Regions from separate parts of the Pseudomonas sp. CH61 genome, predicted to be linked through region 1. Evidence: riboswitches for the same ligand, from Rfam matches in the RefSeq annotation. Region 1 holds a riboswitch; each other region holds the start of a gene.
What was found. Region 1 has a riboswitch for cobalamin ahead of AC5SEM_RS08485 (ABC transporter substrate-binding protein). Riboswitches for the same ligand answer to the same signal wherever they lie in the genome.
Positions count from the first base shown of each region.

Region 2: linked by a shared signal. The riboswitch ahead of AC5SEM_RS09535 (CbtB domain-containing protein) and the one ahead of AC5SEM_RS08485 (ABC transporter substrate-binding protein) in region 1 are both predicted to bind cobalamin.
Region 3: linked by a shared signal. The riboswitch ahead of AC5SEM_RS12865 (TonB-dependent receptor plug domain-containing protein) and the one ahead of AC5SEM_RS08485 (ABC transporter substrate-binding protein) in region 1 are both predicted to bind cobalamin.
Region 4: linked by a shared signal. The riboswitch ahead of cobO (cob(I)yrinic acid a,c-diamide adenosyltransferase) and the one ahead of AC5SEM_RS08485 (ABC transporter substrate-binding protein) in region 1 are both predicted to bind cobalamin.

Region 1 is NZ_CM182098.1:1,897,273-1,900,931, forward strand. Features, by position in the region: gene AC5SEM_RS08480 (FecCD family ABC transporter permease) at 1-826, opposite strand, end outside; gene AC5SEM_RS08485 (ABC transporter substrate-binding protein) at 835-1,848, opposite strand; cobalamin riboswitch at 1,993-2,186, opposite strand; gene AC5SEM_RS08490 (Ppx/GppA family phosphatase) at 2,229-3,164, opposite strand; gene phnX (phosphonoacetaldehyde hydrolase) at 3,505-3,659, opposite strand, start outside.
Region 2 is NZ_CM182098.1:2,117,478-2,121,136, reverse strand. Features, by position in the region: cobalamin riboswitch at 993-1,214, shown strand; gene AC5SEM_RS09535 (CbtB domain-containing protein) at 1,339-1,536, shown strand; gene AC5SEM_RS09530 (CbtA family protein) at 1,548-2,246, shown strand; gene AC5SEM_RS09525 (cobalamin biosynthesis protein) at 2,243-2,656, shown strand; gene cobM (precorrin-4 C(11)-methyltransferase) at 2,736-3,482, shown strand.
Region 3 is NZ_CM182098.1:2,875,867-2,879,525, reverse strand. Features, by position in the region: gene AC5SEM_RS12865 (TonB-dependent receptor plug domain-containing protein) at 1-1,547, opposite strand, end outside; cobalamin riboswitch at 1,640-1,845, opposite strand; gene AC5SEM_RS12860 (autotransporter outer membrane beta-barrel domain-containing protein) at 2,012-3,659, shown strand, end outside.
Region 4 is NZ_CM182098.1:1,103,819-1,107,477, reverse strand. Features, by position in the region: gene bluB (5,6-dimethylbenzimidazole synthase) at 1-349, opposite strand, end outside; gene AC5SEM_RS05030 (cobyrinic acid a,c-diamide synthase CobB) at 346-1,746, opposite strand; gene cobO (cob(I)yrinic acid a,c-diamide adenosyltransferase) at 1,743-2,354, opposite strand; cobalamin riboswitch at 2,436-2,666, opposite strand; gene AC5SEM_RS05020 (hypothetical protein) at 2,830-3,414, shown strand; gene AC5SEM_RS05015 (PQQ-dependent sugar dehydrogenase) at 3,481-3,659, shown strand, end outside.

The sequences.
Region 1 (3,659 bases):
TGCCGAGCAACAGCCGCGCGGCGTGGGGAATCACCAACCCGACAAAACCGATCGAACCGACAATCGACACCATCACCGCCGTCACCAGCGCCGCGCAGCCAATCAGCAGAATCTGCACACGTCGCACCGGAATGCCGAGGGATGCCGCCGAGTCCGCGCCAAAGGTAAACGCATCCAGCGCCCGGCGATGCCACAGACACACGACCAGTCCCAACACGGCCACCGGCACCGCCAGCCACACCGACGGCCAGCGCACGCCGCCGAGATTGCCCAAGAGCCAGAACATGATCCCGCGTGCCTGTTCAGAGCTGGCCGAGCGGGTGATCAAAAACGCAGTGAGCGCATTGAACAGTTGCGAACCGGCGATCCCCGCGAGAATGATTTGCCCGGTACCGCTGGCCGAACCGCTGACCCGCGCCAGCAGAATCACCAGCACGAACGCCGTGACCGCGCCGGCGAAGGCACCGACTGACAGCGAGATCATCCCTGCGCCAACCCCGAGCAGCGCCACCATCACCGCTCCGGTCGAGGCGCCGGCAGAAATCCCCAGCAGATACGGATCGGCCAACGGGTTGCGCAACAGCGACTGCAAAATCACCCCGCACGTCGCCAGACCGGCACCGCACGCCGCCGCGACCAGTGCGCGGGTAAGTCGGTAGTTCCAGACGATGCCTTCATCGATAGGATCCAGCGCGTATCCGGCGCCCCACAATTTGTTCGCCAGCACTTGCATGACCACGCCCGGCTCAATCGAGGTCTCACCAATGGCCACGCCAGCAACCACTGCAATCAACAGCGTCGCCAAGGCCAGCAACGTACGGATCAGGCTGGCACTCATTGCGACAGGTCATAGCCGTTGATGGCCGTGGCCAGTTGCTCGATGCCGTCGAACATGCGCAGGCTGGCCTGCATGGCCATGGCGTCAAGAATGATGATGCGGTTGTGTTTCACCGCGTCCATATTGCGCGTCACCGGGTCGCTGCGCAGGAAGGCGAGTTTCTTTTCATAGTCGTCAGCGGGGAAGCGCTGACGGTCCATGCGCGCGATGACGAGGAAGGTCGGATTGGCTTTGGCGATGGTTTCCCAGCCGACCGTTGGCCACTCTTCATCGGACTGCACGACGTTGCGCACGCCGAGGGTGTCGAGCATGAAATCAGGAATGCCTTTATGTCCGGCCACGAACGGCTCGATGTCCATTTCGGCGCTGGAAAACCAGACCAGCGCGCTGGCATCCTTCAGCCGTTTGCCCTGGGCGGTGGCAATCGATTTGGCGAGGCTGGCCTTGAGTTGGTCGTTGAGCTGCTGGCCACGCTCCTGCACATCAAAGATCTGCGCCAGTTGGCTCACGCTTTTGTAAATCGTCTCGATGCGAAACGGTGCCAGTCGCGTACCGTCGGCGCCGACCAAGTTGTCCTTGGCTTCGCAATCGGAGGGCAGCAGGTAGGTCGGAATCTTCAGCTCATGAAATTGCTCGCGGGTGCCGACCGCGCCTTGCGGGCCGACCATCCATTCCAGCTCCACGGCGACCAGTTCCGGGCGCTTGCCGATCACCGATTCGAAACTCGGTTCGTTGTCAGCCAGACGCTCGATCTTGTCGTTCTGCGCCTTGTACTTGTCCAGCACGTTGTTGAACCACAGCGACGTGCCGACGACTTTGTCGCCCAGGCCCATGGCGTAGAGCATTTCCGTGCCGGCCTGGCCGATGGTCACGGTGCGCGTCGGGGCGTGCTGGAAGGTCAGGCTGCTGCCGCAGTTTTCGACGGTCAGTGGATAGACAGTCGAGGCCGCCTGCGCCATGGCGCCAAGGGTCAGGCCGGTGATGAGGGTGGCGATGCGGGGCAGCAGCATGGGGCAGTCTCCGAGGGAACCGTACGGGGAGCGGGAGAGTACGGTCTGGAAACACACCATCGAACGCGGTCAGGAAAACAGCGCAAGGCCGGGCAGCCAACGAAGACGCGCACGGCACGATGTCCTTCCCGGACACCCCGCCGGTTAGTAATCACTGTGCCGGCAGGTCTCCTGACTGATGCGTCATCGCCTTGCTCCAGCCTTCCCGGGATTTACCCAGTGGCAGTCGTGGAGCAGGCTCGGCACCTACAGTTGCGGGGGCAGTTCCGATCAATGCTGTGCAAGCACCTCGGATTCCCTATTAGTCCCCTTCGGGAACCGACGGCGGCATGGTAGTCGATCGAGCCGCTGAAGGGGAGACGAATCTGCCGTGGCGAGGATCAGTGTTGGCTCATCAAACCGTGCAACACGCCCAGACGCAGGCCCGGTTCGGAGGGCAGCATTTGTGCAATGCCGAACACTTTGAATGCCGCGAGCATCAACACCAGACCGCCGGGCAGAATGCTCTGGCGGTGTGGTTGCAGACCGGCGAGCTTGAGCTGTTGCACGTTGTTCACTTTCAGCAAAAGCAGCGACAGGCGCAGCAGCCCGCCATAGGTGATGCCGTCCTGACCGAAGTCGTTGAGGCGATTGGCCTTGAGCACTTTGGCGAGCATGCGCGCAGTGCCGGACGAACCGATGGTTTGCTGCCAGCCCTGCGCACGGTAGCGCCGGGCAACCTTTTCAAACTGCAGGATGGCGAAGCGTTCGGCCTCCTGTAGCGCGCCGGCAGACACGTCACCGCCACGAAAGAAGCGCGTGCTCAAGGTGCCGCTGCCGATGGCAATACTTTCGGTGAGCAATGGTTGTGAGCCTTGGCCGAGGATCAGCTCGGTGGAGCCGCCGCCGATGTCGACTACCAGGCGCAGGTCTTCAGCGCTCGGCAAGGCATGGGTCACGCCGGCGTAGACCAGCCGCGCCTCTTCATGGCCGCAAATGACGTCGATGGGAAAGCCCAGATGCCGCTCTGCACTGGCGAGAAACAGTTGCGCATTGTCGGCCTCGCGCACTGCGCTGGTTGCCACCGCACGGACTCGGCCGGCCTCGAAGCCGCGCAGCTTTTTGCCGAACCGCGCCAACGCCTGCCAGCCGCGATCCAGTGCCAACGCATCCAGCGCGCCACCGTCAAAACCTTCAGCGAGGCGCACCGGTTCACGCAGGGTTTTCACTTCCTGAATCTGCAAGCCTTTGCGGCTGCGCACCGACTGGCCGATCATCAGGCGAAAGGCATTCGAACCCAGGTCGATGGCGGCAAACAGCGAGGCGTCGTCTTTCATGGGAGTCCTTGCAGAGCGTCCGTCGCGAGGCTCAAGACGGTTTGCGAGGATTCTGCCGTGATCTTGATGACATCCTGATGACGGGGCAGGGGCGGTTCAATGAATTTAGGGCTGTCATGACACTGTCATTATCCGGCGTCTATGCTGAGGCCAATACATCGCGTGTTCTTAAAGTTTTTGCTGCCGGTTTTGGCAGCTTTTTTTTGCCCGCGATTTGGCTGTTGATCGTTCCCACGCTCCGCGTGGTAATGCCTCTAGGGACGCTCCGCGTCCAGTGACGCGGAGCGTCACGGGCTGCATTCCCACGCAGAGCGTGGGAACGATCAGGGGTAGGGGTTACTCAGCAGGCTTGTGGGGTTTCGCCCCGGGCCAGACGCGCATTGATGTCTTCGATCACTTCAGGCAACTCGGCGATGGTGTCGATCAGATAATGCGGGCGCGAAGGCGCGAACATCTTGCCGATCCGCGCACGTTCTTCCGCCAGTCGATCCGACG
Region 2 (3,659 bases), 220 kb from region 1:
CGGGTGGTTATGGGTCAATGGGGTTGGGGTTTGGTTATGGGGGCATATCCGTTGCTGCGGGTGCCGCCGCTGCCGGTTTCGCTCTTACAGCGACTCACTTTTCCAGACGCCGAAAAGTAAGCAAAAGGCTTTGCCCCGGCGTACGGCACTTCGCTGAGGCTCAGTGTTCCCTCGCTACGGTGTCCATCCGGGGGCATCGCCTACGGTTTGCTTCGCTGCACCTCCTCTCGATGAATGCGGCTTCGCCGCACGGCGCTACGCGCCTAACCCCCGGATGAACACCTACGCTCGGCCTACCGAAGGGGCAAAAGATCAAAAGCCGAAGCAAGATCAAGAGCCAGATCAAGAGCCCCTCACCCTAGCCCTCTCCCGGAGGGAGAGGGGACTGACGGTGGTGTTTGGGAGAGTTACGCCGACGTGCAATACCGCGTTGAACTCAGGCTCAAAAAAGCAAAAAAATCGGGCCCCTATCCATGAGGTTAGAGGGACTGATCGGGGTGTTTGGGAGAGCTACGCCGACGTGCAATACCGAGTCGAACTCAGATTTTGAAAAGCCCACAAATCGGCTCCCTCTCCCTCGGGAGAGGGCTGGGGTGAGGGGCAAATCCACCACAAAACCAAAGTCCAACACCCGCTCCTCACCACTCAATAGGCCGAGTGTCAGCTCGCCTGCTTTTGATCTTGGAGCCCGTCGGCAGGCTGAGTGGAGGGATTGATCCGGGGGTGGGAGCGCAGCGACCGTTTGGCGCAGCCAAACACAGCGGGAGTAGGTGCAGCGAAGCAAACCGGAGACGCTGCGCCCGGATCGATCCCGGAGCGAAGGAACCCCGAGCTTTAGCGAGCGGGCCGAACGTCAGGGCGAAGACCTTTTGGTTACTTTTGGGGCGTTTGCCAAAAGTGACCCGCCGTAAGGGCGGAACCGTAATCAGCAACACCCGCAGCAACGGATAAGCCCCCCCACAAAATTGACTAAAATCCCCAACCCATGCTCTCCTACACAACTTGTTACGGGTGCCCTTCACAGGGTGAAACGGGAAACCGGTGAATCATGTGCTTTACTCAAGCCCATGTCAGTCCGGTGCTGCCCCCGCAACGGTAAGCGAGCGAAGCGTCAAAACCACTGTGTCAGCAAGACATGGGAAGGTGACGCTTGCAGGTCGGCCTGACGCCAACCCCTCGTGAGCCCGGAGACCGGCCCGCAACACACAGCCCGCACCTCGTGCGTCGCTGAACATAACAAACCCGCGGTGGGCGGGCGCTGTTCGAACCTCTGCGAGCCCGACCCGCAGGGGTTTTCATGCGCTCGATTCACCCACTGACATTCCAGAGGGAAGCGCCATGTCGATCATCAGCAGCACCGGCAGCAACACGGACAAAATTTCCAGCACCGCCACCCTGAGCCAACGCCTGAGCGCCGCGATCTTCGCGTCGATCCTTGGTGCCAGCCTGGTCTACTTCGCCGGTTTCTCGCACATCGAAGCGGTGCACAACGCCGCCCACGATACCCGCCACAGCGCCGCGTTCCCGTGCCACTGAGACCTGTCGACATGATCAAGCGTATTGCGCAAACCGCAGGTTTCACCGGTCTGCTGGCCGCCCTGCTCCTCACCCTGCTGCAAAGCTTTTGGGTCTCGCCGCTGATTCTGCAGGCGGAAACCTTCGAGAAGTCCGAGCCGGTGGCGGTTCACGAACACGCCGCTGGCGTGGCTGCGCACACCCACGACGCCGAAGCCTGGGAGCCGGAAGACGGCTGGCAGCGCGTGGTCTCGACCACAGGCGGCAATCTGGTGGTTGCGGTGGGTTTCGCCCTGATGCTCGCTGGCCTCTACACCCTGCGCGCACCGACCAAAACCTCGCAAGGCTTGCTCTGGGGCCTGGCTGGTTACGCGACATTCGTACTGGCACCGACGATGGGCCTGCCACCCGAATTGCCGGGCACTGCCGCTGCTGATCTGGCTTCACGCCAGATGTGGTGGATCGGCACCGCCGCTTCGACCGCTGTCGGCCTGTCGCTGATTGCATTCAGCCGCCACTGGCTGATGAAAATCCTCGGCGTGGCCATCCTCGCCGTGCCGCACGTGATCGGCGCACCGCAGCCGGAAGTGCATTCGATGCTCGCGCCGGAGGCATTGGAAGCCCAGTTCAAAATCGCTTCGCAGTTGACCAACGTGGCGTTCTGGCTGGCCCTGGGCCTGATCAGCGCCTGGTTGTTCCGCCGCAAAAGCGCTGGCCAATACCACGCATGACCGATGACAGCGCAGCGCCGACCTTCGTGGTCGGTCTGGGCTGCCAGCGCGGCTGTCCGGCCAGCACGCTGCGCGCGTTACTCGACCAAGCCTTACAGGCGCACCGCATAGAGCTTGAAACGGTCAAGGCGTTGGCCAGCATCGACCTCAAGCGCGACGAGCCGGGCCTGCAAGAACTTGCCACTCAGTTGGCTTTGCCCTTGCTGTATTTCAGCAGTGAAGAACTGGCCAGTTATCAGCAACGACTCAGCCACCATTCGCAGATCGCCTACGAACGCACCGGTTGCTACGGCGTGGCAGAAAGTGCAGCGTTGGCACTCGCCGAACAGCTGATTCAGGCACCGGCAAAACTGCTGATTTCCCGGCAAAAATACGCTCAGGCCACGTTGGCATTGGCCGGCGCGGCGTAAAGTCCCGATAATCCCCGCCATCGATCATGAGCAATCTTCATCTGAAGCGTTGCTGCGCCTCTTTTCCAAGGATTTAAAGATGACCGTCTACTTCATCGGCGCCGGCCCCGGCGACCCGGAACTGATCACCGTCAAAGGCCAGCGGCTGATCCGCAGTTGCCCGGTGATTATCTATGCAGGCTCGCTGGTGCCGGCGGCGGTGCTCGACGGCCATCAAGCCGAGACGGTGGTCAACAGCGCTGAACTGCATCTGGAGCAGATCATCGACCTGATCAAGACCGCGCATGCCAAGGGCCAGGATGTGGCGCGGGTGCACTCCGGCGACCCGAGTCTCTACGGTGCGATTGGTGAGCAGATTCGTTACCTGCGTGAGCTGAATATTCCGTTCGAGATCATTCCCGGGGTGACGGCGACGGCAGCCTGTGCCGCGTTGCTCGGCGCGGAACTGACGTTGCCGGACGTCTCGCAAAGCGTGATTCTGACCCGTTACGCCGACAAGACCGCCATGCCGGCAGGCGAAGAACTCGGCAGTCTGGCGCAGCACGGCGCGACCATGGCGATTCATCTGGGCGTCAACCATCTGCAGAAGATTCTGGCGGAGCTGTTGCCGCATTACGGCGCGGATTGCCCGATCGCGGTGATTCACCGGGCGACGTGGCCGGATCAGGATTGGGTGGTGGGGACGCTGGCGAATATCGCTGGGAAGGTCGAGGCCAAAGGGTTTCGGCGTACGGCGTTGATTCTGGTGGGTCGCGTTTTGGGCAGTGAGGTGTTTAGCGAGTCATCGCTGTATCGCGCCGGGCATGCTCACCTCTACAGACCATAAATTGGAACGCGGAGCGTCCCGGGCTGCATTCCCACGCAGAGCGTGGGAACGATCAAAGGCCCCTTCGCGAGCAGGCTCGCTCCCACATTTGATCGCATTCCAAAGGTGGGAGCGAGCCTGCTCGCGAAGGCGTCAGTACATTTCACCCATAAAAAAACGGCGCTCACGGGGCGCCGT
Region 3 (3,659 bases), 980 kb from region 1:
GCCTCGAAACCGCGCATCTGAATCGTGCCTTCACCGTTGACCCACTGAATGCCGTCGAGGGTGATCAGGTCGTCGATTTTGCGTTTGAACAAGGTCACGCTGGCGCTGAATTCGCGATCGAGCAGAAAGCCTTTGTAGTCGACACCGAGTTCAGCGTTGCGGCTTTTTTCCGGTTTGAGATTGCGGTTGCCGATCTCGTCGCCCGGCTCGTTGACGAACAGTTGCTCGGCGTTCGGCAGTTTGTAAGCGCTGCCGTATTGGCCGCGCACCGACCAATTGTCATTGAGGTCATACATCGAAGTGAGCATGCCGACCGTGGCACTGTCGCCGCCGCTCATGGCTTCGTGGCGCACACCGATGCTTGGATGCCAGTCGGGAAGAGCGTCGATCTGCGGGCGCAGTTGCGTGTAGAACGCATGGGCTTCGGCCTTGTCGTTGTCGATGATCAGCACATCGTCCTGGCCCTTGAACCATTGGTTGTCGGTACCGAACACCAACACATGGCCACCGGGCAATTCTGCTTTGCCTTCGGCCTGCACGCCCCAATCGGTGAAGCCCCAATAGTCGTTGTGGTTGATGACCTTGGTGCCGCCGCCGGCGACGTTGTTGACCCGCGTGTAGCGGGTGTCCCAGTCGTTGATATGGCCTTTGACGAAGTAGCTCAGGCGTTCGTTGATGTTCTGCTCGAACGTTGCTGTGGCGATCTGCTGCACGCGGTCGTTGGTGGTCTTGTGATTGTCGATCGGACGGGCGAAGTCGAGATTGGCGTCGGCGTATTGGTAGAACAGTTCCAGCCGCGCATCCTCGCCAAACGACTGAATCGCCTTGCCGCCGAAGGTGGTGACCTCGTAGGCGCGGTTCTTCTCGCTGACGTTTTTCATATCGCGGTTGCGATAGGGCTGGTAACCGTCAGAAACGTTATGGCTGATGTACGCGAGCAAACCGAGATCACCGAAACCGTTCGTGAAGATGTTCTCGACGCGGGCGTCTTCGGTGGTGCCGCCGAAACTGTCGACGCCCAGATTCACCTCGCCGGAGGCTTTGCGCGATTGCGGGCTGCGGGTGACGATGTTGATCACGCCCGACACGGCCTGCGTGCCGAACAACAGGCTCTGGCCGCCCTTGAGCACTTCGATGCGCTCGATGGCGTTGGCCGGCAGGGTGTCCAGATAGAGGCCGCCGTACAGGCGATTGTTCAGGCGTACGCCGTCAAGCAGGATCAACGTGTCGTCGTTGCGCCCGCCCAGCAGTGAATAAGTGCCGTAGTCGAACGGACCGTTTTTCGGTGCGACGTACAGACCGGGAATGAACATCTGCATGACGCGGCTGACATCGGCGCTGGGGCCGGCACGTTCGATCTGTTCGCGGCTGACGATCTCGACCTTGCTGCCGAACTTCGCCATCTCGGCGACGGTGGTGGATTCCACAGACGGTGCAGAAACGATTTGTTGATGGAGTTCCAGCGGCGCGTCGTCGGCCAGTAGCAGCGGGCTGAACAGGCAGCCAAGGAACAGGGTTGGAGCAGAAGTGTTGAAAGGTCGAATCATTGTCTTCTCGAAAAGGATCTTCGCAGAAGAGCATGCAGGAGAAGGCATCGCGCACAGCCAATACCGGCCCATGCCCGCCCACCGCAGGATTTTGCCAAACAAAATTTCAGGCCGGTCTCCGGGCTCGCGCGTATCGAGGCTTTCACCTTCCCATGGCCGTCTGGCCACAGTGGTGTATCGAAAGCATCACGCGCATACCGTTGCGGGGGCAGCACCGGACTTGTTCGAAAAGAACGTACCGGTTTCCCGTTTCACCCCATGCACGGCGGCATGGGACACCTGAAACTGGGCGGCATCTGAACATTCGACAGACCGTTCGTCAACTTGCCGGTGCCGACTCTTGGTCCGCGAATTACCAACTTTGGAAATAACTACTAAGGTCTATAGCGGTCATCACAGCGCAATATCGCGCGGCGTCGACAGGCGTGAGGGATACGCCAGACACGCTGAACAGGGAGGTTTTCATGCAAGGTGCCAGCGGCCATTCTTACGGCGGGCACGCCCCGCATTTCATCCGCAATGCGTTACTGGTCGCCATGGCCAACACCCTGATGCTCGCAGATGCGCAGGCCGCGTGCGGGCCATTGGCGGCGGGTGCCTATAACGTCTCGCAAACCTGCTTGCCTGCCTCCGGTGTCGATGCGTCGATCAGCACTCAGACGGGCACCACCATCAGCACCACCGCCGGCTCCTCGCTGAACAGTCGCGGCAACAATGCCAACACCACGCTGACACTCAGTGGCACCACGGTGGACAGCACACCCCCGACGGCTGCCAACGCGGTGTTTGCCAATGTCATCGGCGCCACTGGCAACGCTAGCCTTAGCGTCAACGGCGGGACCAACACTGTGAATGTCGGCGGCAGTGGCCTGGACGCGATGGCAATGACCAACGCCAGCGCCGGGTCGTCGACGTTTTCAGTGAGTTCCGGTACCACGCTGAACATCCTCAACACCGTGGTCGGCAATGAACACGACGGCATCGACATCAATGCCAGCGGCGGCGGCGCGATCAATCTGAACCATCAGGGCAGCGGCCAGATCACCTTGCTCGGCGGCAACGGTATCTGGAGCAAAGCCACGGGCAGCGGCGAGACCAACGTTAGTGTCGGGAGTGGCGTGAGCATTCTGGTCAACAACGATGATGCACTGTCGGCCGGGTCTCCGATCGGCGATGAAACGTTGCCCACGGCAGGCATTGGCAACCACGCCGGCGTGCATACCCGCGCAGTCAATGGCAACACCACACTGATCAATGCAGCGAACGTTCAAAGCATCGGCATGAACGCGTTTGGTCTGTTCACCGAAGGCGGCAATGGTATTACCCGCCTCACCAACAGCGGGACGCTGACTACCAGCGGCCTCAACGGTTTCGGCATTCGTTCGTTTGCCACGGTCGGCAGCATCGCCATCGTCAACAGTGGCGCTATCACGACGACGGGCGGCGCCGCGCACGGCATCTATGCCAACGACAACGTCGGCGGCAGTGGTTCGATCAGCATCGACAACAATGCCGCCATCAACGTCGGCAGCACGGCCAATACCGCCGGTTCGCGGGCGATCTACGTGATCAAGCGCGGCACCGGTGATGTCGCGATCACCGGTAGCGGCAATATCAACGTCCTCGGCGACATCAACACCACCCGGGCTTACGCGATCATCGTCAGCGCCGAAAACAACAATGTCTTGATCGATTACTCGGGCGATCTGTTCGCCAGCGGTTTCGGCGCGGGCGGCATTCGGGTCGACTCGACCGGGGGTAATGTTCAGGTGAACTATCGCGGCGACCGTATCGAAACCCTGCACAGCAACGCCAACGGCATCTATGCCTCGACGCAGTCGCCGACGGGCACGGTCAACGTCAATTCCGGCGGCACGATCATCACCCACTCGAACGCCGGTTCGGGCGACGGCACGGGCATTGGCGCCTTTGGTATCCAGGCGCTGACGCTGGGCGGCGACGTGGGTGTCGTGTTCAACGGCCCGCTGATCGACGTCAACGGCCAGGGCGCGGCGATTCTGGCCGGCAATGCCTTCAACTCGGGCAGCGGGCTGGGCACATTGAATGTCAGCAACAGCGGGGAATTGATTGCGCGGGGCAATGAACAGCGCG
Region 4 (3,659 bases), 790 kb from region 1:
TTTCGCGATCGTCCATTAACGCGGCGACCAGCACTTCGGCGCAGTCATGGATACCTTCGACCTTGAGTTTCATGAACTCGTCACTGCGCTCGCCGAGGGCTTCGGCGGTGCGGATGCGTTCTTCTTCCACTAGGTTCTGGATCTGCCCGCGCAGGTTGCGGTCGCTGATGCGGATAAAGCGCCAAGGCTGCATCAGGCCGACGCTTGGGGCCTGGTGGGCGGCTTCCAAGAGTCGGCGCAGCAGATCCGGCTCGACCGTGCCGCCAGTGAAGTGGCGCATGTCGCGGCGTTCGGCGATGGCTTTATAGACGGCTTGGCGCTCGGCTTCGGAGAATGCGTTGTTGGTCATGGCCTCTTCGCGAGCAGGCTCGCTCCCACAGGGGATTGCATTGCTTCAGTCACCACTGTTTCAACTGTGGGAGCGAGCCTGCTCGCGAAAGCGACTTCGGAGTCAGGCGCAAACAGTGCAGCGACAGCCGCCGGATTCGACGGGAAATAAAAGTGCACATAAGAAGCCGTCATCCGCCCTTCCCGATAAACCGCCTCGGCCCCACGCCCACCATTCGGGCTCAAACCCCGTGCAATCGGCGCCAGTTCGGTAGTCGTCAGCGAATGATGATAAGTGTGCCCACGCAGCGAACCTTCCGGCAGATCGACCGCTTGCAGGGCCAGTGCCGCCAGACGCTTCTGCATCACCGCATCGCCCTTAAGCAGCCCAACCAACTCAGCGCGAGTGCCTTCAACGTCAGTCAAAGAATCCAGCAGATAAAGCATCCCGCCACATTCAGCGAGCAACGGTTTCCCCGCCGCATGATGCGCACGAATCGCCTCCAGCATCACGGTGTTCTGCGACAACGCAACGTGGTGCAGTTCCGGATACCCACCGGGCAAATACAGGCTGTCCGCCTCAGGCAATTGCGAATCACGAATCGGCGAGAAGAAACTCAACTCGGCGCCCATCGCGCGCAGCAGATCCAGACTCGCGCCATAAGTGAAGGCAAACGCCTCATCACGGGCGACGGCGATTCGCACATTCTTCAGCAGCGGCTCTACCGCAATGACGTCCGGCGCGGCGAACTCCACGGCCGGTGGCAGCGCTACCTCGCAACTGCTGGCCAATGCATCGGCGGCGGCGTCGAGGCGCACATCCAGATCATTCAGTTCACTGGCCTGGACCAGACCGAGATGGCGGCTCGGCAATTCGATGCCGGTCTCGCGGGACAATGCGCCGTACCAGCGCAAACCTTCCGTGAGACTGCCTTCGAGCAATTGCGCATGACGCAAAGTGCCAACGCGGTTGGCCAACACACCGGCAAACGGCAGATCCGGCTGATACTTGGCCAAGCCGAGCGCCAGCGCACCAAAGGTCTGCGCCATCGCCGTGCCGTCGATAACTCCGAGCACCGGTACACCAAAATGCCGCGCGAGATCAGCACTGGACGGCGTGCCATCGAACAGGCCCATCACGCCTTCAATCAGAATCAGATCCGCCTCGGCAGCGGCTTCCCATAACAGACGACGACTTTCCTGCTCGCCGACCATCCACATGTCCAATTGATACACCGGCGCACCGCTGGCGCGCTCGAGAATCATCGGGTCGAGAAAGTCCGGGCCGCATTTGAACACGCGCACTTTGCGTCCCTGATTGCGATGCAAACGGGCCAGTGCGGCGGTGACGGTGGTCTTGCCCTGACCGGAGGCCGGCGCGGCAATGAGGACCGCCGGGCAGTGACGTGGTTGATTCAAAGTTCGACGCCTTTCTGCGCTTTGATGCCGGCCTGGAAGGCGTGTTTGAGCATGCCCATTTCAGTCACGGTGTCGCCCATTTCGATCATTTCCTGCTTGGCCGCGCGACCGGTGACGATCACGTGCTGCATCGGCGGACGCGCCTGCAAATCGCTGAGCACCTGATCGAGATCGAGGTAGCCGTGTTTGAGGGCGATGTTCAGTTCGTCGAGCACCACCAGACCGATCGACGGATCGCGCAGCAGCTCACGGGAAACCGCCCACGCGGCTTCGGCAGCGGCGATGTCGCGCTGACGATCCTGGGTTTCCCAGGTGAAGCCCTCGCCCATCACGTGGAAGCGAACCTGCTCAGGGAAGCGGCGGAAAAACAGCTCTTCGCCGGTGCTATTGCGGCCCTTGATGAACTGCACCACACCGCACTGCATGCCGTGGCCCATGGCGCGGGCGAGCATGCCGAACGCCGAGCTGCTTTTGCCTTTGCCATTGCCGGTCAGCACCAGCACCAGACCGCACTCGTCGGGTGAGTTGGCGATGCGTTCGTCGATCACGGCTTTTTTGCGCTGCATACGCGCCAGATGGCGTTCGTCGCGCTCGGGGGAATCAGTCATGGGGGAGCTCTCCGTTGAGGCTGGATAACGGCGGGCAGGCACAAGAATAGACGGCAAAAAGCCTGGCATCGCCCACCGTGATGCCGCTGGATGGATCAGGCCGGTCTCCGGGCTCATGAGCGGCGTTTCGCCTGACTGCGCGCCTTCCCGCTTCTTTCGAGGCAGTGGCTCAAGGCGCAGTTTTTACTCATTTACCGTTGCGGGGGCAGCGCCGGGATCGTGGTGGTTCTTCGCTTGAAGACAACCCTCACCGGCTTCCCTGTTTCACTCTGTCGACGCAGGTCACAGAGCACCTGAAACAAGCCGCGAAGGTTAGAGGGTTGGGGGTGGAGCGTCAATTAAAGAGGCGGCCATCGGGCGAATAACTGCCGCTGATCAATTCTCTGCCGCCAATCTTGTGCCACACTGATACAAATGATATCAAAGAGCCATGCTTTTTCCGAAAAGCCCACTACAACAATAAAGGATGATGACGATGCAAGGCATGATCATCAGCAACCCGCGCCTGGAATTCCTGCGCCCGGTGCTTGAACGCTGGTTTGACTGTATCGACCGCTACAACGCGGTGCGCGGCGACAGCGACACGCCTTACTGGCATGACGAGAAAGCCAATCTCGGACTGCTCTCGGCCGCAGCCTGGATGGCTGAGCTGGTTACCTTGAACGAAACTGCCACGCGCAAGCAGAACGAAGAAGGCGAGCGCAACGCTCGCGCCGATCTGTTTCTGGCCAGCGCCGAAGACCGCGCCTTTATCCAGGCCACCCAGCGCTGGCCAAAGGTTACCAACCTGAATCTGACTCAAGCCCTGCTGGACATCACCAACGACGCCAAACGCATCAGCTATGCCAGCGATCTCAAGCTCGGCTGCCTGTTTGTCGCGCCGCAAAAAGCCCAGCACAGCGCCAGCCCCGAAGAGTTGCAGGACATGGTCGACGACCTGCAAAAGGAACACACCTGCGCGGTCGCCTGGTATTTCCCTTACGCCTACCGCAAGTTGCGCAGCGAAGCCGGCAATTATCACCCGGGCATCGCCGTGCTGTTCAAGGAAGCCCGCGGCTGAGCAGTTGAACCATCGGGCTTGCGCCCTCCTCTATGATTAGGAATGCATTCATAGGGAAGATCAGCAATGCGCAAGCCCCAGCTCGTTTTTGTCATCGCCTTCGCCGGAGGGCTCGCCGCCTGCGGTGAGACCTCCAGCCTGCAAGTCTCCGACGGCACCGGCCCGTCACCGAAATTGCCTGAACCAAACAAGACCCTGATTCCGACGGTGAACATTGCCCCGGCGATCGGCTGGCCGGAGGGCGC